DNA from 3 places in the Brevibacillus sp. AY1 genome. Region 1 is predicted to be linked to each of the others. Evidence: riboswitches for the same ligand, from Rfam matches in the RefSeq annotation. Region 1 holds a riboswitch; each other region holds the start of a gene.
The links. Region 1 has a riboswitch for cyclic di-AMP ahead of JZI27_RS23200 (Na-translocating system protein MpsC family protein). Riboswitches for the same ligand answer to the same signal wherever they lie in the genome.
Positions count from the first base shown of each region.

Region 1 (8,945 bases):
ATAAATTGGAATATATCTGCTGTTATGAGTGACAACAATAATCATTCTGGTTCTTATTTCAGAAAAGAATAAGGTTAATTCAAACCCTTCATTTAAAGAATCTGCGATGATATAAACTTCCTCATATTGCATGAATTGATCAATCAAATCTGCTAAGTTTACAATGTTTGTTTTTCTGTTTTGTATTTGTGTTAAAAAAGATTGGTTAAATGACTTAACTACCATTGAATCCTCATGCTCGATCAGTGAAACGATTGGCGTGTATAAGCTTTCACTACATACAATTAACTTTTTCTCCATTTTTATTTCCTCCTTAATAGATAGAACTGGCTCGCCGATAAAGATTGCTATTTCCTTGAATGCAAGTAAAACAAAAAAGACCAATGATTACTCTTTCTCCGTCATGTAACCGTACAAAAAACATCCAAATCACAATAGTGAAAATAAATTCACATATTTTGATGAATGAATGATTTGCAACAGCAAAACATTTGAATGGAGAAAAAGTATTCATTGGTCTACTTAGCGCCTAGCAAGCCTTAAAGCCCTCTCTGCGTTCTGTCTTCCACGAAACTTTTTCAATTATAGGCATAATAAAAAAGACCTACGTATCAATCAAGCTGCTTTTTTGCATGAACCCATACAAAAATAGCCCCTTGAAATAAGGTGGTCTTTGTGACCTCCTTCGCTTTAGCCGACGAAGTTAGCTGACGGGTAGGATGGCGAAAGAGTTTCTCATCCCTTCTACAATTGTAGAATTAACCCCAAAAGATTGGTTCCTCCGTTCCTGAGTTCTCAGGATTAAGCCGATATACAATTGGTTTATGTTTGAAATCTTAATTTAAACTTCAAATATTGTAAATAGTAATTAAGAACTATTTATAATAATTAAAATTTTATATTTCTCATTTTAAGTAGTTTATTTAACATTATTTCTCTTAAATACATAGTGCATAGAAATTTTTGATCAAACAGATACCCTTTACAACGATTTTTTCTAGTAGTATGATATATTCGATTTTAACCTCAAGCGCTTAATTCGATTTTGAAGCGGGGGAACCACTTTAACTATTGTACTTGGGGTGAATCCTTTTACAAGGTAGGGTGACTCTAACCACCCAAATCCGACAGCTAACCCCGTAAGCGTTGTTGGAGAGAGTAGGTGAATTTATTTTTCTAGTTATTATTTAAAACTTTATTAATTCATAGAAAATACCGCTGAATTCATATTTGAAGCGGGGGAACCACTTTAACTATTATACTTGGGGTGAATCCTTTCACAAGGTAGGGTGACTCTAATCATCCGAATCCGACAGCTAACCCCGTAAGCGTTGTTGGAGAAAGGCCATTTTCCATGTTTTTTGTAGAAAAATACTTGTTTAAAATGACCACTTTAACAGCTTCTTTTTGATGAATTTAGGCCCTATTAAAGGTAACTTTGGATTTAATATTGAGCATTTAAATCTTACATCTACAATGGAGGCTTTATGTTTAATTTAAAAAAGAATCTAGAAGCTGATATTAATTCAGCATTTATAAAGTTTCAACGTGATTTAATCGGAAAAGGACCTCAAGAAGCTAAAACATATATTATTAATGACATGTTAATCACGCGTTTTAAAGGAGTTCTTACAGTCGAAGAAAAACACCTTATCCGCAATAAAACTGGTAGAAAACTTGTTAAACAAATGAGAACATTACTTCGTGAGCTTTATAGTGAGGAACATGAAAAAATTGTTGAAGAATATACTGGATGTAAGGTTCTTTCCTCCCACTCTGATATAAGTACCAAAACTGGAGAAAGAATCGAGGTTTTTATTTTGGATAAAGATTTAGAACAAACTCTATTGAAAAAATTAGAAAAGTTATAAGTCTTAACTAATTTAGTACTGAAAAATTCAACAAGAACATACTAACATTAGTAGTACAGATCAAAGCTGTGGTTTGTGCTACTATTTTTTTATATAAAAGTGAAGGAAGGTCAAACAGCCTTAGGGGTAAAATAAGAGTGCGAATTAAAACACGACCAACTTCACACCTTTCAATAAAGTGAAAAAAGTAAGGTCTAATCCTTACTTTTTTCTTTAAATGCTAATTGATTTGTATTCTCCTTGATTCTATCTATGAGAGCCAAATCATAAATATATTCTGGTAACATGGCTGATAAATACTTTAAGGTTAAACCTATAGTTGTAAATACTTTTAGATGCATTACCTGCTGTGTGTTAGGAGCTAAATCTTTTTCAATTAGCACATAGTATAAAGAATCAGATGGGTTGTTTCCCATCCAACTGTAAATCTGTTCCTTAGCAATTACTATATTATAATCACCAAAGAAGGAATAAACCAGATTATCTTCCAGAAGTACTCGTCCTGTATAATTGTCCATAAATATCATCCTTTCTGTAGTAAATTATTGTTTCTACTTACATCTTAAATTTGGAATTATGAATTCCTTGTTTTTCAAGCAAAATAATTTTATCCCTTTGAAATTAACTTTTGAATAGCATTGTATGTTTCGTTAATGACTTTTTGTTTAATAAAGTATTCAGGAATAATTGAGAAGAGAAATTTCATTAGTGCAGAAGAAGATCCAAAATTTCTCGCTAAAATTTCCCTTTGCTCACCTTTTATAAATTCATTATGAATAATAACTACATAGTTATTTTTTTGCTTCTTTGCTGTCTCACTTTAACTTCAGAGACAAATATTGATCACTTTTCGCTAAAACCATATTATCATCTAAATGAATGATAACTGTTTCCTTTCCTTTGTCCATTTTCCCTTCCTCATTCGTTTATAATAATTTTAAAATAATAAATAAAAAATCACTGTTAAATTGCCATTAATATATAAAATGTAAGAAGGATAATAAAAAATAAGGGATTTTTATTCATTTATATAAAGTGTAAGTGTTGTTATATTTCGATTCTTTTCACAATAATTGTTAAGTTCTAACTTTATTTGTTACGCTAATTATTCACAGTATGGGTATTATAATGATAAGATATAGATATCTTTAATCTTTAAGGGGGTGTAAAATGATGGCAAAAGGAAGTTATTTAAAAAAACTCTTTCAAAGTTTTAATGAGGGGAATACTGAAGAATTTAAGGCAATTGCAAATAATATTATAGATGATGAGCGTAAAAAAAATCATTATCAACTTGCAGATGACTTGCAAAGGATAATTAATTCAACCTCGTTAAAACAATTAAGAAAGGCTGAATCTAACTTTAATAATAATTTGCTTCATCTCCTTCCGAAAGATAAAGACTCAAACTTTAACCTTGTTGATGTAAAGACATCAAAAATACTATTAGATGATTTAATTTTAGATGACTTTGTTAGCACATTATTAAAAGACTTCATTCGTGAATACGAAGGCGCTGAAATTCTTGAATCTTATGGCTTGAAGCCACGAAATAGATATTTATTTTGTGGACCACCGGGGTGTGGTAAGACTGTAACTGCTGAGGCAATTGCTGGAGAATTAAATATTCCAATCTTATATACAAGGTTTGATAGCATTGTTTCCTCTTACTTAGGAGAAACAGCATCAAATTTAAGGAAGATTTTTGATTTTATCGAAAAAGGGACATGGATTTTATTTTTTGATGAATTTGATGCCATCTCAAAACAAAGAGATAGTGTCGATGAACATGGTGAATTAAAAAGGGTTGTAAATACCTTCTTGCAACTTTTGGATAATTATAATGGTGATAGCATTATAATCGCTGCTACTAATCATCAAAATTTACTGGATCAAGCCGTATGGAGAAGGTTTGATGAAGTTATTATGTTTGATAAACCTACAGAAAGTCATATTACAGAATTATTAAGGAAGAACTTAAAACGTTACCCTTGTTTAGAAATTAGCTTTGTAGAACTTTCTAAGGAATTAGTTGGCTATGCACATGCTGATATAGAGAGAATAATATTAAATACAATCAGAACAGCAATAATTGAAAATGACTCCTATATTGATGATAATAAAATTAGGAAACAAATAGATATTTATAGAGAACGATCAAAAATTTATAATAAAGTTAATGATTAAATATAATAAAAACCGAATTTACACAAGTTTTCGATTTTCCTTGTGTATAGTCGGTTTTTTATTATATCAATTATACTTATTTATTGAATATTGTTCATTCAACTTTTCAACGATGTAATCTAACCTGAAACTTTTGTTTAACTTCTTTGTCTAACACGTGTACGATTCCTTGCTTCTAGTACTCCTCTAACTTCTTCGTAAAGTACTGCTTCTTCATTATCATGCTCAATTGATATTACAACAGCATATGGCTGATGTTTAGGGCCAGAATACCACCTTTCTTGACACTTTACTGCTAAATAATACTTATCTCCATATACATGCTGTGAAGTGGCATTTGAGGATATTCTGTGACTTGATTTTAGTATTGTTCCTCTAGAAATTTCCTGCATGGACGGAGTTAATTTACATTTATGTTTTTTTAAGTGCTTTGGCAATGTGTCCTTTTCGAATTCATCATCGTCTGGTTTACAAGTATATTTTGTTACTTCTTCTAAGGACAGACCTCTAAATAGCTCGTAAGTCATCTTTACACCAGTATAATCTATTCTGCTATCTCTGCATGGTGGATTATAAGCAAGTGTTATATTGAGTGTTGCTTTTCCCTTTTTACTATAAATTTCATCAGTAATTGGAATTTCAAAAATATTAACCTTATTTATTTCCATTTCGCCTTCATAATACATTGTGACATAGTGGTCATATGAATTTATTAGGAACTTTTCTCTAACATCTCCAAATCCCTGTATTCTAGTGTATTTTTCTTTTAACTGCGCGGGTTTAAATTCTTTATTCTTATACCTTTCCTGAACGTAATTTTTAATCCCTGTTTCTTGATTACAAGTATTTACTAGAATCGCTCTTAATAAATTCCCTTTAGCAGATGGTAACCTCTTCTTAATTAACCCTATTAACCTTGTAATATATGGTGCAGAAAAACTAGTCCCTGAACGAGTTTCAAACCAACTACCAAGGGTAGGGTTAAATAAACTAGTAGATAGTATACCTAAATTCCGATCCGAAGTATTTAAACGTTTAGTACCAGTATTAAGTGAATAGTTACCTCCATATGCAATAGTTTCAGGTTTGATACCATTGCCATAGCCGTAACCTACCCGTGTAAAAGGAGATGCCTGCTCCTTACCCGTAACAGCTATATGTTGAAGTTTCTTGTCACTCTGATAAGGTATATCGTCTTTTACTTTTGATCCAACTGTTAAGCAATTAACCGCCAATGCTGGAGGAATTAAAGCTGCCATCGGATCTTCCAGTAAATCATCATAAAATCGTTCAAGAATTTGACCATTGTGATGATACGGAGTATAGTTACCTGCAGACACAATAATAGCAACATTGTATTCATGTACTATCTGGTCTAAAATATAACTCCAGTGGTCCATTTTTGTATCCGTTTCATAAGGAAAACGACTATCTCCCAAAGATAGATTAAAAATGTCACATTGATATTCATTAATAAATTCCTCGATTGCCTCTTTTATCACGTTTACAAGAATTTTTTCATCTGGAAAACTATTATTTTGGTTGGTTACTCTACCATTTAAAAGTTTAAAAGGTAGTTTAACAGATTCTAAGCTTAACACATTATTTAAGTCTCCAAATTGAATAATTCCTGCAACCATTGTTCCGTGTCCTTGTTCATCAAAAGGTGAGTTTAATCCACCAAATGATTCTGAAGCAACAATTGACCCTTTCAACAAAGGATGTGTAGGAATAATACCACTGTCTATTACTCCTATTAATGGAGAATCCTCACTTGGTAGGTCAACTTTGGGCAACTCACTAAAAGATAACTGATTAATATTGTCCATATCATATATTGAATTTTGTGGCATATCCACAAAATAAACGTTGCGATGTTCTAATAAATCCTTTATAAAACTACCTTTAATTTTTATCTTTAGCAGAATCAAACTCTGTAAAATACAATCATCTAATAAAGTAGCTTGAATTGATTTTAAAAAGTCTTTAAATAAAGATACTTTTTTATGGATGTCCTTAAGACTTTCATCACTTGAATACAACTGAACGTCTAAAGTATAAACACTTTCTTGATTTATTGATTTATTACTAAGTATTGGACCCATTTTTTCTTCAGGCGTCTGAAAAATAAATTCGTCAATATTAGCAAACTGGGAATAGTTCACTACCTTAGTTTTTGCTATCTGCTCTGCTGTAAAATCAGATAAGTTAGACATAAGTGCATATGAATCTTTAACTTCAACTACAGAAATATTATTAGGTAGTTCTGCTAACAATGATAACCCCAATTTGTTAAAATTTATGGGCTTAGAATTGTCACGTACAATTTTAAAAATAAAATCTTCACCGATTTTCTTAGTTGCTTCATACTGTTCCTTTTTAGAATGAAAACTATTTTGCAATTTTTGGCCATGAATTCTGGGCTGAATTTGTCGGTCCGGTCTTCTATCTTGCCTACCCTGTCTAACAAAATTTATATTTTCTTTAATTAACTGCAGGTGTTCATAAGTCAATTAATACATCCCCTTACGCATTAGCGATACCATTGTCCTATAATATTTAATGATATCAAAAGATTACAAATAATTACAGGTAAATTATAGCAGGTTTCTTTCCTTCGACTATCTCTGTAGCCACTGCAGTCTAACTCAATTCAATTAACAAGCATTCAATATGGTTTTCCCTTAAAATAGTAGATATTCCATTTTCCGTCTCCACAATTAAATAGCTGGGAGTTACCTTACTAATTTTTACTGGCTTAGAACTATCTATAATGAAACCTTCTTTGACCAATGCTTTACAACCTATAAGTTCGTCATTTAATTTGAAAGTATATACCCTTATCATGAGTTTTCCTTCTATTTTAAAAAACAATTTATCATTTTGATTGACTTTTTCTTGCATTGGCTCTCTACCCCTATTCAAAGTAATGACTTGCAACTAAATATAATATACGTTTAGACAAATTCAGCGGTATATGGTCCACTTTCAGTATTTATATATAACTTAATACATAAGGGCATTATAGCATGTCTAAATACGATTCTAGGGGCAATTAGAGGCTAATTTTGGGTTGGTTTATTTGTATATACATCAAAAAAGACAGGTAAGAACCTGCCTTATCTCTACGAAAATAATATTTTATAGTTTGTTTGCAAGTTATACCAGTGTCCAGATCATAATTATATCATCTACATAGGTACATTCAGTCCTAATTTGAAGAAATACTGTTCCTCTAAGCCGAAATAATGTGCCCGTTTACACTACTTGCTTTCATGTTTTATTACAAACTGTCTAATATTTTGAGAGTCATTTGATTATGTTCCATATTCTGATTAATAGAAGCCTTCAATAACTGAATTTTTTCAACCTCTGAAATTTCAGTGTTATTTTCTAATCCTTTTAAAACTCTTTCGTAAACAAAACTATAATCCCCAAACAAATACTCTACAATATTTCTATTCAATGCTTTCAACTCTTTTATATCAAAACAATCCTGATTACTCATGGTGACACAAGAATTGAATATTGATATGATTTCTGTAAAGGATGCTTTCATAATACTTATTTCATCATCGCTTAAATCTTCAAATGACCTCCCTGATCTTGATAGTGTTATATAGGTTAATAATCCAAATAATACTGTATCAAGTTCATCTCTATCAGGAACTTTTATATTCTGTCTATCCTCAAAGTGTTCTCTTATTTTTATTGATGAAAATTGAAGAAACTCTTCTAAAAAATCGTAGTCCCATGTATCCAAAATAAAGTCCGAAGTACCAATCATATAATCTAATGATGTATTAAAAAATTTTGCCAGCTGTACTCCATCCTCTAATGTCGGGCTTTTTACATTATTTAAGTAATCCTGAAGAGTTGATTCATCAATATTGGTTTCTTTAATCAGGGAAGCAGTATTAAAACCATTAATCATAAGCAAATGTTGAAGTTTATCTCCTATCACTATTTTTGATTCCATGTTATTGTCCATGAACATTCACCCTTTCATTTTCTTAATGCATTAAGCTAAATAATTAAGGCAGTAATAAATATCCCAGTAACAATGAAAGTGGGATACTAAATACCAACACCTTTCCTTGCCAAGTAATACTGTTATTAATTTCACGACCTTTATAATCATTTTTTGCTAAAATATAGCCCTGAAGTATGCAAAACCAAAAATACCCTCCTGACATTAAAAACATCAGAAAGTATATGCTTAAAACTGTATTATCAGTAAATATAAAAATCGCAGAGCAGGAGATTAAATAAAAAGTAAACATTCCTATAAATACGGTAATGATAAATTTTCTTGGAAAACCTTCCCTTAAGTCCTCTGCTTTTAGAGGATATATCTTTGATAAGATTATATTGAATATGAAGCCGCCAAACAGTAATGTAGAAACCGAAAGGATATAATAATTAGTTGTTGGGATTCTATAGTACCACCACATTAAAGGTAAACATACGGTCGTAAAACATAATGAATAATAAAACATAATTGCAATCACTGCGACTTTATGCCACGAAAAATCAATTATTTTCTCCAAATGTGCTCACCTCCATATTTTGTTATTAGTTTAACGTAGATGTTAAAATTTCTCCGCTATTATGAGCACATTCATCTGTTTTAAAAGCCAATCATTTAAAATAGAACACAAAAAAAAGACAGGCAATTACCTGTCTTATCTGTTACGATAATAATATTTTGTAGTTTGTGTGTATAATGTAGATACCGGTGGAGCGGGAATTTCATAGTTGAATTTTGTTAAGCCACTCTTTATCAAGTACCACTTCAACTTTCTGCTTTACCACTATTTGTGATACGGTTCACCCCGCCCAATCCGAAACGCCCGATAAACCTGCTCCACCAGCACCAGCCGCACC
Region 1 covers NZ_JAFLPN010000057.1:872-9,816, reverse strand. Annotated here, with positions in the region: gene JZI27_RS23205 (hypothetical protein) at 1-300, opposite strand, end outside; cyclic di-AMP (ydaO/yuaA leader) riboswitch at 678-818, opposite strand; cyclic di-AMP (ydaO/yuaA leader) riboswitch at 1,022-1,161, shown strand; cyclic di-AMP (ydaO/yuaA leader) riboswitch at 1,207-1,346, shown strand; gene JZI27_RS23200 (Na-translocating system protein MpsC family protein) at 1,488-1,871, shown strand; gene JZI27_RS23195 (hypothetical protein) at 2,066-2,389, opposite strand; gene JZI27_RS23190 (AAA family ATPase) at 3,042-4,058, shown strand; gene JZI27_RS23185 (S8 family peptidase) at 4,196-6,571, opposite strand; gene JZI27_RS23180 (hypothetical protein) at 6,702-6,962, opposite strand; gene JZI27_RS23175 (helix-turn-helix domain-containing protein) at 7,342-8,049, opposite strand; gene JZI27_RS23170 (hypothetical protein) at 8,093-8,608, opposite strand; gene rlmH (23S rRNA (pseudouridine(1915)-N(3))-methyltransferase RlmH) at 8,873-8,945, opposite strand, start outside.

Region 2 (5,306 bases), on a different contig from region 1:
TGTGCTACACAAGCACCGTATTTACCATTATTTTCAAATTTAACAATTGCAAAACGAATAACAATGCCACAAAAATCAACATCTTCTTGCCATAAAAACTCATTATTCATGTAGATTCCCCCTTTCCACATGACATTTAAACATATAAATGCTATTTCCTTTTCAATTATCAAAACTCTTAAAAAATATCTGCTGATTTTTAAAACTTTTTGCAAGTAGTCATAGTAAAAAGTAAGCAAGGGATTATCCCTAGCTTACTCTTTCAAATGCCAGTTTGTTAGATATATTAATTATACTCTCTACAAGTCCTTCATCGAATACATAATCTCGTAAAATGACTGATAGATATTTTATTGTTTGACCAATAGTAGTAAAAACCCTTAAATGAAGTACTTCTTGTTGTTCTACTCCCATATCTTTTTCAATCATTACAAAATATAGTGGTAGAGATGAACTTCTTCCCATCCATCCGTAACCAACCTCTTTAGAAATGACTATATTGTAATCACTAAAAAAAGAGTAAACCAACTTGTCTTCTAGTAGTACCCGATCCTTTTAAATCCCCATAAAAATCTCCCTTTCTTGAGTAAATTATATACACTGTTAACTTATATATACCAAGCCTAAACCCTCGTTTTTTGATAAGATTCAAACTTTTCCTCTAATTAATTTTTGAATAGAATCGTAAGTTTCTTTTATTATCTTCTTCTCGACAAAGTATTCTGGAACTACGGACAATAGAAATCTAGCAAGATGGCTTGTATTTTCAAATATTTTTAATATAACATCCCTTTGCTCTCCTATTAGATTTTCCTCACTAATAATTACCACATAATTACTACATTTACTTATGAGACTCTTTACTCTTACAATCGAGACATAATATTGGTCACTTTTCGCCAAAACCATACTATCATCAGTATAGACAATTCTTGCTTCTGTTCTTTTTTTCAATTCCTTTCCCTCTTTCGTAAAAGAATTTTTATCATGATGATATATTACATATAGGAATGGATAATCCTTTAAAAAAACATTATGTGTTGTCTATGCAAAAAGATGCCTTCTAATTAATGTTTTTTGGAAATCGAAATGAACAAGTTTAAAAAGAGAAAACTGAAATTAATATATTTCGGATTTCTTATTAAGTAACTGATCTATTAGTACAAAACTATAAATATACTTTGAAGTTCTTTTAACTTTTTCGTTCTTCAGCAATCGGGCGATTTTCTATAATGACAATTTGTAATATAATCATTTTCATCTCCTACAAGTAAATTTCCAAATAAAAAAACACATGGCGGTGCCAGATTGACTGACCCCTCCATGTGTTACGTTCATTATTTAAATATATTTATTATAACAGGCACTATTTTTCTATGTAAACCGACATTTTTAACCAGTTGTGATGTAGAACAACTTAAACTATCCTTTACTTAGATAGCAAAAATGTGATACATAGTCTCCGCATCTGTATTAAACGCATCTAAGACTCTTTCGCTTCTTTTTTATGCCAAAATCAATTAAACACAACTCGTAGAAAAAAGTTAGAAGCTTCCTTAATATCTCTAAGATGATATTTTGCTACAGCAGAGCAAAATTTCTACTCTAGAATTGAGCCATATTGCGGACTAATGAAAAACATGAAAGCTGAAAAATAGTTCCTCATAGTTATTGCTAAAGCACTGTTAGCCCTCTAAACTTGAGAATCTTGCTAAATCCTTTCTATTTCCTATTGTTACTAGTATATCTTCATTTTGAAGCAGCTCATCAGGTGATGGCGAGACAATAATATCTTCATTTCTTAAAACAGCAATGACACTAACATTAAATTTAGCACGGACATCCAGTTCCCTAAGATTTTTGCCAACCATTTTAGAAGGAACTATGATTTCCTCGATATTGTAGGTTTTTGAGAGTTCTATATAGTTCAGCATATTTGGTGAAAGAAGTTGATTCGCTACTCGTTCCCCCATATCTCTTTCAGGGTAAATTATCCAATGAGCACCTATTGCATCTAACACCTGCCCGTGTCGTTTACTAAGTGCCTTCGCAATAATTTTTCGAATGCCTAAATTTTTTAATAGCATTACAGTTAATATACTCGATTGAATATCGTCTCCAATCGCTACAATTACACAATCAAAGTTATTTATCCCTAGCGAAGTAAGTGCCTTTTCTTCAGTAGAATCAGCAACCACTGCATGGGTTACGTAACGTTCCGCATCTTCTACGCTTTCTTCATTTATATCAATTCCTAATACTTCTTGCCCAGCTTCATGTAATCTTCGTGCAATGCTAGTTCCAAATCTTCCTAAACCAATAACAGCATATTGTTTTATCGCCATTTTATATCCCTTCCCTTTATTAATTAACCAATCATTATATTTCCTTTTGGATGATGGAAAGCTTCTTTTTTACGTCGTTTCGAAATAGCAAATCCAAGTGTTAATGGACCTAATCTTCCTACGAACATGGTCAAAATAATAAGAATCCGTCCAATTGGAGATAGCTCTGGTGTTAACCCCATTGAAAGTCCGACAGTACCAAATGCTGAAGTTGCTTCAAACAGGTACATAATAAAATCATGACCTTGTTCAGTAATACTCAGGATAAAGGTGACAATGATCACAATCATAATGCCACACATTGCAACAGTCAGTGCCTTTAGTATACTCGCTAAGACAATACGTCGTTTAAATAAAACCACATCTTCTTTTCCTTTCAGTTGGGATAAGGCAGTTGCCATTAGAACAGCAAAAGTAGTTACCTTAATACCTCCAGCAGTCGATCCTGAACCTCCACCGATAAACATTAGGAAAATCGTTAGAAATAATGTTGCATGAGACAAATCTGCAATTGGTAATGTATTAGATCCAGCCGTTCTTGGCGTTACACTATGGAACAAGGCACCAAGAGCTTTTCCTGTTGAAGACAACGGTCCTAATGTTTTATCATTTCCATACTCAAATAGGAAAATTAAAATGGATGCTCCAACTATAAGCATTAGCGTTGTAGTCAATACAACTTTTGTATGCAGTGAAATTGTACGTGTTTCCCGATATTCATAAAGTTCGTGTATGACAACAAAACCTAAGCCACCCAAAATAATTAGAGAGCAAACAGTTAATACTACGAACGGATCATCAACGTAATCAGTAAGACTTCTAAATTCCCCCATCAAATCAAAGCCTGCATTATTAAAATTTGAAATTGAATGGAAGAAACCAAAATAAATCGCTTTACCCATCGGCATATCAAATGAAAATCTAATAGATAAAATAATCCCACCGATACTTTCCGCTATAACAGTAAAAATTAATATTCTTTTTACTAATTTCACGATATCAGCAGTCGAAGTAGCATTAAAAGCTTCTTTTAGTACAATCCTTTCTTTTAAAGAGATTTTTTTACCTAATAAAGTGAATAAAAAGGTTGCGAACGTCATAAATCCTAAACCACCAATTTGGATAAGTGATAAAATCACTAATTCACCAAACATCGAAAATGTATCACCCGTATCTACAACCACTAGACCTGTAACGCATGTAGCAGAAGTAGCGGTGAATAATGCATCTAAGAATGGAAGTCCTTTACCATCCTCTGTTGCTACGGGTAGAGTTAATAAAAAAGCTCCTATTAGGATTAAACTGGCGAAGCCAATTACAAGTACTTTCGATGGATTAAGACCCTCTTTAAAATTTTTCATAACTCTCTCCTTAGAATTGAGTAAAAAGTATATTTATCTATATACATGTCCAATGATTAAACTAAATATGTTTTTCCCTCGATTCTTCTTCTTATTCTAAAATGAAATTATGAACTTGTTTTTTCAATGTAAAAAGACCGATTTAAACAAGCATTTATTTTGTTTTTAACAACAAAAACAATACTCGAATAAGGCGGTCTCTATTATGACCTCCCTCGCTTTAGCCGACGAAGTTAGCTGACGGGTTAGGATGGCGAAAGAGTATATCATCCTTTCTACAATTGCAGAATTAACCCCAAAAAATTGGGTCCTCCGTTCTCAAAAAAATGAGATTAGGCATTATGTTTTTCTCAATACGGAGTTATTTTACTCCTTCATATTACATTTGTAAACTTATAAAAATAAATGATAAATAGTAATCTCTCGTTTTTACATTATAGTAAATATTAACAATAGACATATATTGATAAATTCAAAACAATAATTTGAACTGCACCCCAATTGTTAAATATACAAATCTAACAATTAGAGTGCAGTTCATGTTGGATCAACGCCCTAATTTAATACATAAAGTACTATCAACCAGTGTCTAAAAGCAGAATTAACCATACATTAAGGGCCCAGTTATTCCAGCCAGAATTATTAAATGTGATACTGAAGCAACTATACAGGTTTTATTGATGCTTTATCTTATTTTACTTAAGATGAAATAGAATAAACCAATGAAAAAACAAACATAAACGGCCAAATTAACCAAGTTCAATAATGGAATAACCCTATACCTCTCATTAGACAATCAATCAACATACACCTTTCCCCTCAAAATATTTTCATGTAGACAACTATGATTCATTCATACTAAAGATTAACTTCACAGTAGTTCTTTTTATCTTCATTAGACTTGTCTATTAACTTTTTATACATATATTCAATTAACTCCCTTCTTCTAATAATTCCGATAAATATCTCAGAATCGTCAATAATCGGAATAAAGTTCTGATCAATTGCTAGATTATATATTTTTTCGATATCGGTACGAATACTGATGGGTTTAACATCTCTTTGTAGCGGTACCTCTTTGAGGGGAATATCCTCGGTTTTGCTAAAATCTAATCCAGAAGTATGTTTTAATTTCCAAAGTAAGTCACCTTCATTTAGCGTACCTACATACTCTCCTACTTTTGTTAGAATCGGTATGGCTGAGTAACGGTGAAATTCCATTTTTTCTAATGCTTGCCTCATCGTAAAATAATCATACACGAATGCCACTTCATGTTTCGGTATGATAAAAAAAGCTACGTTCATCTTTCTCATCCCTTTTAATTAACTAACTAATCTATATTATTTTTACCATCGGTAGTAGGTTTTTGATCAGCTACAACAAGAACATCTAAACGGCGGACTAACCGAAGTAATTTTTCTACAATTGAGCCCTTCAATGTTTCTTTAATTCTAGTTCGCGCAGATTGACCAACAATGACTTGCGTTGCATTTTTCTTATTTAACTGCTCAACCAAAACAGAAACGACCTTTCTTTTATTTGTTGTTTCAACCATTTCAAAAGTACCACCAAGTCTTTCTGTTAAAGAAATCACTTTTT
Region 2 covers NZ_JAFLPN010000071.1:78-5,383, reverse strand. Annotated here, with positions in the region: gene JZI27_RS24195 (hypothetical protein) at 1-110, opposite strand, end outside; gene JZI27_RS24190 (hypothetical protein) at 250-528, opposite strand; gene JZI27_RS24185 (hypothetical protein) at 649-954, opposite strand; gene JZI27_RS24180 (potassium channel family protein) at 1,686-2,345, opposite strand; gene JZI27_RS24175 (TrkH family potassium uptake protein) at 2,369-3,706, opposite strand; cyclic di-AMP (ydaO/yuaA leader) riboswitch at 3,914-4,055, opposite strand; gene JZI27_RS24170 (CBS domain-containing protein) at 4,565-5,011, opposite strand; gene JZI27_RS24165 (adenine nucleotide alpha hydrolase family protein) at 5,038-5,262, opposite strand.
Region 2: it holds a riboswitch for cyclic di-AMP, as region 1 does, so the genes downstream of both, JZI27_RS24175 (TrkH family potassium uptake protein) here and JZI27_RS23200 (Na-translocating system protein MpsC family protein) in region 1, are expected to answer to the same signal.

Region 3 (8,945 bases), on a different contig from region 1:
TCCCAGAGCCGTTTCTCCCTGCCAGCGCAATTCGCTCCCCTTGTTCAATCGTGAAGCTGACATCCGTGCAAACCGTCTTGTCACCGTAATTGATAGAGACATGTTCGAGCTCTGCAAGCTGGTTTTTGTGGAAGGCGAGCTGAGATATCTTCAAGCTGTCAGCGTGTTCCACATTTTTTAGGAGCTTTGATCGTTCATCGATCGCCGATTGCTGTCTATGCTCGATGGATTTAGAGCGTTTCATCATTTTGGCTGCCTTGTGGCCAATGTAGCCTTTATCCACCTTGGAGCCGGAATTCCTTGTACCGTTTTTGGTTTTTTCCACTTCATGAGACCAGTTGCTCGTTCGTTTGGCTGATTCTGACAAGCGTTTAATGTCTTTTTTCAGCTTTTCGTTCTCTGCCAGCTCGTATTGGTCTTGTCGCTGTTTATTTTCCCACCAATCCGAGAAGTTTCCTTTTTGAATTTCGATGTTGGTCTTATTGATGGAAAGAATATGGTCCACGCAGTTGTCCAGAAAAGCACGGTCATGGGACACCAAAATATAGCCGCTTTTGGTATGGAGATAATCACTGACAAGCTGCCGGGCATTCATGTCCAGATGATTGGTTGGCTCGTCGATTAGCAGGAAGTGGTTTTCCTTCAGAAACAAGGCAGCCAACAGCAGTTTTGTTTGCTCGCCATTGGACAGGGTATCAAAAGGGCGATACAAAACATCCTCCGATACCTTCAGCAAGGAAAGCTCGCGCATCAATTCCCAGTGCTGATAGTCTGGAGTGATGTCGTTGATCACATCCAAGGTCTGCTGCTCCTTGTTTGCGATCTGGAAAGGGAAGTACTCAAAATGGACGTTCGCAGAAATCTTGCCGCTGTAGTCGTACTTGCCGAGCAGCAGGTTGAGAAAGGTTGTTTTTCCTCTGCCGTTCCTTCCCGTAAATCCCAATTTCCAATCGGTATCGATCTGGAAATTTACGTTTTCAAATATGTGATCGAAGCTGCCTTCATAGGCAAACGTCAGGTTGGAGACTTGAATTAATGACATCACAATACCCCCTGTATGAAAAAATAAAAGCTACAAGAAAGTTACTTTCTCGCAGCTCGAATACATACAGTAAATCCAACCCAAATATGGCGTCAGATCAGGATATGGTATGAGAGAAAGGATATCGTAACTTTCTTGCGTATAAAGAAATAAAACATGCGAAAAAAACCGCTGTTTTGTTTGACTTTACGTGCAAGAAAACTTACATCCTCTTCAACTCCCATCATGAATTACAAAAATTGTATCACAACCATGTGCAAAATCCAAATCGATTTTGTCGGAGGTACGCTGGGTTCATCGGGTCATTAGGAATGTATGGCAATGGCTTGGGGTAAAGTAAGAGGGACTGGAAGACGAAAGGATGACGAGCAACTTGACGAAAAAAGACTATGTCCTTACCATCGTAGATCATTTGCAGAAGCACCAGGAGATCATGTCAAGCGATCTTCAATCCTTGCTGCAAGATGTGAAGACCAACATCGAGCAGGTTCCGGCAGATACCTTTTTCCTCGAAAGCAACATGGTGATGACAGAGACTGTTTCCGAGCGGAAGCCTAATGTGTCTGAGCCGCTGTTTCGGCTCTCTGAAGCATACGATGAGCTGAAAAAGCTGGCCGAGGCGAACCGGGAGTCACGACCAGAGCTGTTGTCAGCGGTGACACAGCTGGAAGGTCTTCTGAATTCGTCCGAAGGCTATTTTCCTGAATAAAATCAAGGGTTTATATTCTAGAGGCAATCTCCAAGTACTCACTATGCAGAGTACGAGATTGCCTCTAAATTTGGTTGCGCGCAGGCTTTAGCGAGCGTACTTGCGCTTATTTTGTATAGTTATCAAAATAACCTTGAATATAAACAACAGGCGTACCCTTATCTCCGCTGCCAGAAGTTAAATCGGATAGGGAACCGATCAGGTCGGTAAGTTTTCTAGGTGTAGTACCCTGTGCTTCCATCGATCCGACAAGATCAGAATCTTTATTGTTAATGTAATGAGAGATCGCTTGCTTAAGCTCTTCTCCTCTTAAATCTGCAAAGTTATTATCAGCAAGATATTTTAGTTTGACTTCATTGGGCGTACCGTCAAGTCCTGATGTGTAAGCTGGCGAAACAACAGGATCAGCGAGCTCCCAAATCTTCCCTACCGGGTCTTTAAAAGCTCCATCTCCATAAATCATGACTTCAATATCCTTACCCGTCTTTTCTTTGAGAAGATGCTGTATTTGATCCACGATAGGCTGGCAATTACGCGGGAACAGCTTCACACTGGTTTCAGTCGATTTATTTGATCCCAGCAGGCCGTAAGCTTCGTTATATCCACTACCATCAATAGACTCAGACAAAATGTTATCGAGGCTATAGATTTTGACTCCGCCATTTGCCTTCAAGATTCTTTTTGTTCTGAATCTCGAATGGATATCACAAGTCAGAACGCTTTTGGTGTATTGTAAAATGGTCTTTGGATGATTGGAGAAAATCACTTCACATTCGACACCGTATTCTTCCACGATCGATTTATAGTAATCAATATAGTCCACACCCGTAAAAGGATGTTTATTATAGCCAAAATGTTCACGGAATTGCTGTTCTGTTAAAACATCCGTCCAAGGATTCACTCCTTTTTCATCCAGCATATCCAAATCTACCAAGTGGTTTCCTACCTCGTCTGATGGATAGCTAAGCATCAGAACCATTTTTTTAACGCCTTTTGCAATACCGCGCAGAACAACTGCAAAACGATTACGACTCAAGATCGGAAAAATAACGCCAACCGTATCTTCTCCAAATTTCGAACGTACATCTTTCGCAATATCATCGATCGTTGCATAATTCCCTTGAGCACGAGCAACGATAGACTCTGTGATCGTAACGATGTCTTTGTCATTCATGTGAAAGCCTTCCACTTCCGAAGCCTTTAGCACACTATCTACAACGATTTCCTCGATGCTGTCCCCTTGATTGATGATCGGGCAACGAAGGCCTCTAACAACAGTTCCAACTACTCTTTCCACTATGATCACTCCTTGTAAGGACTAAAGCTTATTCACAAGACTTACTGCTTGTACTATACATCGGTTGAGTGATATAAGTAAAATGAATATATGGAATGATAGGTATAAGGGGCGCTTATATGATAAGCAAATTAGATTTATATAAAATATTTTGCAAGGTAGGAAAAAGGAAAAGCTTTTCTAAGGCAGCCAAAGACCTTTACATGACCCAACCCGCTGTTAGCCAGGCAATCATGCAATTGGAAAGAGAATTGGATATACGTCTTTTTAATCGAACGCCTAAAGGGGTATCTTTAACAAACGAAGGCAGTCTTCTCTATGAATATGTAAATTCGGCTTTGAAATTAATTGATGTTGGGGAAGAAAAGATTTTAGAATTCAAGAATTTGTCGACAGGGGAATTAAAGATTGGGGTAGGGGATACGATATCGAGATATTTTTTACTTCCCTATCTGGAAGCTTTTCATAGTAAATATCCCAATATTAAATTTAAGATCGTGAATGGTACCACATTAGAGCTTTGTTCGATATTAAAATCAGGAGAGGTTGATATTGCCATTGTTAATTTGCCTCTTGATGATTCTACCTTAGAACAAAGACCGTGCATCGATATCCATGATATTTTTGTTTGTGGGGAGAAATACAAGCATCTCGTATCGAAACCCATAACCCTAGATGAAGTGGTAAAGCTGCCTTTAATCCTGCTTGAATCGAATTCAAATTCCAGAAGGTATGTAGAAGATTATCTGCTATCGAAAGGCATACAGATTTCTCCGGAATTTGAATTGGGCTCTCATGACTTATTACTGGAATTTGCGAAAATCAATTTAGGAATAGCCTGTGTGACCAAAGAATTTTCCCAAGAGTATTTGAAAAAAGGATTATTGTATGAAGTACCTTTAACGGATGAGATACCAAAGAGAGAAGTAGGAGTCTGCTTTTTAAAAAGTGTGTCGCTCTCACCAGCTGCATCGAAATTTGTGGAGATATTGGAAAATAATAAAGTCGATCACGCTACCTAAAAAATAAAGCGGGATCGGCTTTTTTTCATGTTGCTCTGGTATACTGAAGCAGGAAAGTGAATGGATAAGGAAGTAGGGAATGGCATGATATTTTTCCAAGTGATTTTACCTGTATTACTGATTTTTTTGAGTGGTTACATCTTGCAGCGGATCTACAAGCTGGATCTCAAACCCATCTCGACACTTGCCATATACGTGTTGTCTACGGCTCTGGTGTTCCGTACGTTTTACAAGACGCCGCTCGATATGCAGCTGTTCTACATCGTGGTGATCTCCACCTTGCTGACGATTGGGCTGATCCTGATCACGCAAATGACAGCGAAATGCTTCAAGTACGACAAGCAGCAGGAAAGCGCGATGATGCTCTCCACGGCTTTCATGAACAGTGGAAACTACGGGACGCCGATCATTCTGTTTGCTTACGGCGAGACGGGCTTTCACTATGCGGTACAGATCATGGTGTTCCATGCCATCATCATGGGAGTCTTCGGTGTCTATTTCGCTTCCCGGGGCAAAGGCGGGGCGAAGGACGCGATCAAGATGGTGCTGAAGCAGCCCTCTAATCATGCGGTTGTGGTCGCTGTCTTGTTTCAAAAGCTTCAGATTTCGATACCAGAAACCTATTACCAGGCGATTGATCTGGTTGCCCAGGCTGCAATTCCGGTGGTGATGCTGATTTTGGGCATGCAGCTGGCCAATGTATCGGCAAAAGGACTGGAGTGGAAAGGGATCAGTATCGCGAGCGTGATTCGGCTGGTCGCATCCCCGGTGCTCGCTTATCTCATCTGTCTGATGTTTCCGATTGATCCCTTGCTTCAGAAGGTACTGATTGTTTTGGCAGCGATGCCTTCAGCGGCGACCACCGCGATGTATGCCATCCAATTTAATGCCAGACCGCAGTTTGTCTCCAGCTCCGTCTTGGTGACGACGGTGATGAGTGTAGGAACCTTGACATTCCTGCTGCACTTTTTACAATGAAGCGCGATTTTCATGAACATTCCGATTGCGGCAGGGAAGGATTTGGAAGGATACCGGAGGATTCAGAAGAAAGAGAAAACTGATTACGGTTAACTCCCTTTGAGAGAGTCAGAGGGGGTTATACGGCGTTTTTTGAAAATTGAGTATACATTCACGTTATGGTAAACTGAATTTCATTACCCAATCCGTTTTAGTAGCGATTTAACCAACTTCATATCGGGCCTAGTTTCGTCCTTGACGAAAACGGGGGAACCATCATTGGGGTTAATTCTGTGCAAACAGAAGGGATGCTACCTGCCATCCTACCCGTCAGCTAACCTCGTCGGCTAAAGCAGAATCAGCATACAATCTACGTGTACATGCTTGCTTTTCGTGTATTGACTAGCAGCTCTATTTGGGCTACCAGTCGCGCACTATGCAAGCTTATTTCCCCATATTTGTATGTGAGAAAAGAGTCGATATACTGCTTTCGTCCGGAAGGTCCTCCAGACGTGAACAGTGTCTCGACTTTTTTCTTTTCATAAATCTTTTTCGAAGGAGTGGTGCTTATGATTTCCTTTCAACAAGTGGAAAAACGCATTGGCGACGCCTCCATTATCAAGGGTTTGAACCTGGAGATCCATGCGGGTGAGCTGTTTGTCCTGATTGGCCCCAGTGGATGCGGAAAGACGACAACGATGAAGATGATCAATCGACTGATCGAGCCGACCGCAGGCAGGATTGAGATCAACGGAGAGGATATTTTCAAGACTGATCCAGTGGAGCTTCGCAGGAGCATCGGGTATGTCATTCAGCAAATTGCCCTGTTTCCGCACATGACGATTGGCGAAAATGTCGCGCTGGTGCCCAAGCTGAAAAAAATGGAGCGCAGCCAGTACGAAAAAAAGGTAGACGAACTGCTGGACATGGTAGGACTTGATCCAAAGGTCTTCAAAAATCGCTACCCTGCTGAGCTGAGCGGCGGTCAGCAGCAGCGCGTCGGCGTCATTCGCGCGATGGCCGCAGATCCACCGATTATTTTGATGGATGAACCATTCAGCGCATTGGACCCGATCAGCAGGGAGCAGCTGCAGGATGAATTTGTCCGCTTGCAAAAAACGATCAACAAGACGATCGTGTTCGTGACGCATGATATGGACGAAGCGATCAAGATTGCCGATCGCATCTGTCTGATGAACGACGGCACTGTCGTTCAGCTGGATACACCGGATGTGCTATTGCAAAATCCGGCCAACGAATTCGTCGTGAATTTTATCGGAGCCAAACGCCTGCGCAAGGTAAAGGAGCTGCACCCGGCCACTTCCAAAAAAGCGGCGCTCCCGAAGTGGAGTATATCCTAACAAGGGGGTGTGAAGATGAATGATTGGATTTTGTTTTTGACAGAAAGGTATGACCTGGTCCTGTCCCTTCTTTGGGAGCATAGCTACATTTCCTTTATCGCCGTAATGGCTGGATTTCTGATCGCTGTGCCGCTCGGTATTCTGCTGACGAGGACAGAGAAAATCAATAAATACGTCATCGGGTTTGTCAACATCCTGCAGACGATTCCCAGTCTTGCCCTCCTGGGTCTGATGATTCCACTCCTCGGAATCGGGGCCGTACCTGCGGTCGTAGCCTTATTTCTTTATTCTCTGTTACCCATGCTGCGCAATACGTTTACGGGTATCCGAGAAGTAGACCCGGCCCTGATCGAAGCAGCTCGTGGCATGGGCATGACCAGCTTTCAAATACTGCTGAAAATTGAATTGCCGATGGCGATATCCATCATCATGGGAGGGTTTCGAACAGCAACGATCTATACCATTAGCTGGGCCACGCTCGCTGCCGTGATCGGCGGGGGAGGACTCGGATACTTGGTATTTACCGGACTTGGGCTTGCAAACGACAACATGCTGATTACAGGTGCGCTTGCAACCGCAATGCTGGCGACGATTGCTGACTTATTGACAAGAAAAGTTCAGAAGCTATGCACGCCAAAAGGATTAAAGATAAAGCGTGCGGATTAAGGGGGAACAACCATTGAAAAGCAATTGGATGAAAGCACTTATCATAGCAGGATTATCACTGGTACTAGCCACTGGATGCAGCTCTGGCGATGTCGTCAAGATCGGACATCAGCCCACATCGGAGCAGACGATTCTTGCGCATATGCTCCAGCAAGTCATTCAAGGCAATTCCGACCTGAAGGCTGAGCTGGTTGGCGGTCTCGGGGCGACTCCTGTCGTGTTGAAAGCGATGCAGAACAACGATATCCAGATTTCCGCCGTACGTTATGTAGGAACCGATCTAACAAGCAGCCTCGGCTTGGAAGAATTCAGCAAGGATCCGCAGGAAGCTTTTGAACTGGTGAAAAACGGTGTGGCCGAGAAGTTCGACGAGCTCTGGTTCCCTTCGTATGGGTTTGATAACACGTATGTTTTTACCGTTCGTCAGGAGCTGGCTGATAAGCACAATCTGAAAACCATCTCCGATCTGGCTCCTATTGCCAAAGATTTGAGCTTGGGTACGGATTCAAGCTGGCTGGAGCGTCCGAATGACGGTTATCAGGCATTCAAACAAGATTACGGCATTGCGTTTGGCAAGACAACGCCGATGGACATCGGATTGGTGTATAAGGCTGTTGACTCCGGAGAGGTCGATATTGTGCTTGCGTATTCGACAGATTCCCGTCTGAAGGAATACGGTCTGGCAACCTTGGAGGACGACAAGCACTTCTTCCCGCCGTACGGAGCTTCTCCTGTCGTACGCAAAGACACGCTGAAGCAGTATCCGCAGCTGGAAGAGGTCATCAACAAGCTGACTGGCAAGATCGATACGAAGACGATGACGGCCTTGAACTACAAAGCAGACATCGAGAAAAAGGATCCGGCTGAGATTGCTCGCGAATTTTTGCTGGAGCAAGGACTGATACAGAAGTAAAAAAAGTGCACGGGAAGGGAGGTAGATCTCCATGGATGCCTTGATAGGAACACTGGGAGTGTTTGTGACATACTGGAGGCAGCTTTTAGCCTTCACAGGGGAGCATCTCTTCATGAGTGCCAGTGCAATTCTCATCGCGATCGTCGTAGGTGTCCCGCTGGCCGTCTGGATGACGCGAAATCAACGTATCGCGTTTGTCATCCAAACGACGATAAACGCCATCCAAACCATACCGACCATCTCCCTCTTGCTGATCATCATGATTTTTCTGGGACTGGGCTATGGGACTGCCATCGTGGCGCTCGCTCTCTATTCGCTGCTGCCGATCGTCCAAAATACCTATGCTGGCCTCGAAAATGTCGATAAAAATCTGACAGAAGCGGGTACAGGCATGGGCATGACGAAGCTGCAGCTGTTGACCAAGGTCAAAATACCCCTTGCCCTGCCGATCATTTTGACAGGAATTCGCGTAGCTTCCGTCGTTTCCATTGGTGCGGCGACGATGGCCACTTTTGTCGGGGCTGGTGGACTTGGCGAGATGATCATGCGCGGCATCGTGACGACTGATGATCAGAAGGTGCTGGCGGGAGCGATTCCTGCTGCTTTGCTGGTGATATTGGTCGACCTGATCCTGGGCAAGATCGAAAAACGCGCCAATTTCCGCATGCAGGCTGCTAGAGCGCAGAAATAAAAATGATTTGAAGGAATCCCGATCTCCGTGATCGGGCTTTTTCATGATAAAAGCACGTTGATCCAACTGTAGTGGTGGTCAGGAAACAGGAGTAGAAAATGCCCTGCCCGACTCCATGAAAAAAGCGAAAGTCTTTGGGATTCCATCCGAAGCGGAGTGAAAAAAGAGAAATCTGCCTTTAGCGTCCACCCATGAGATCCGACAAAAATCATCTATACCTTATAGAAATCTTCAATAATCACAATTTTTAGATAAATGGTACTGTAGGTGTTAATTCATATTACCTT
Region 3 covers NZ_JAFLPN010000012.1:39,956-48,900, forward strand. Annotated here, with positions in the region: gene JZI27_RS12045 (Lsa family ABC-F type ribosomal protection protein) at 1-1,042, opposite strand, end outside; gene JZI27_RS12050 (hypothetical protein) at 1,404-1,751, shown strand; gene JZI27_RS12055 (coenzyme F420-0:L-glutamate ligase) at 1,858-3,048, opposite strand; gene JZI27_RS12060 (LysR family transcriptional regulator) at 3,168-4,070, shown strand; gene JZI27_RS12065 (AEC family transporter) at 4,155-5,048, shown strand; cyclic di-AMP (ydaO/yuaA leader) riboswitch at 5,258-5,391, shown strand; partial or broken gene JZI27_RS12070 (ABC transporter ATP-binding protein) at 5,597-6,337, shown strand; gene JZI27_RS12075 (ABC transporter permease) at 6,404-7,054, shown strand; gene JZI27_RS12080 (osmoprotectant ABC transporter substrate-binding protein) at 7,083-7,967, shown strand; gene JZI27_RS12085 (ABC transporter permease) at 7,999-8,658, shown strand.
Region 3: it holds a riboswitch for cyclic di-AMP, as region 1 does, so the genes downstream of both, JZI27_RS12070 (ABC transporter ATP-binding protein) here and JZI27_RS23200 (Na-translocating system protein MpsC family protein) in region 1, are expected to answer to the same signal.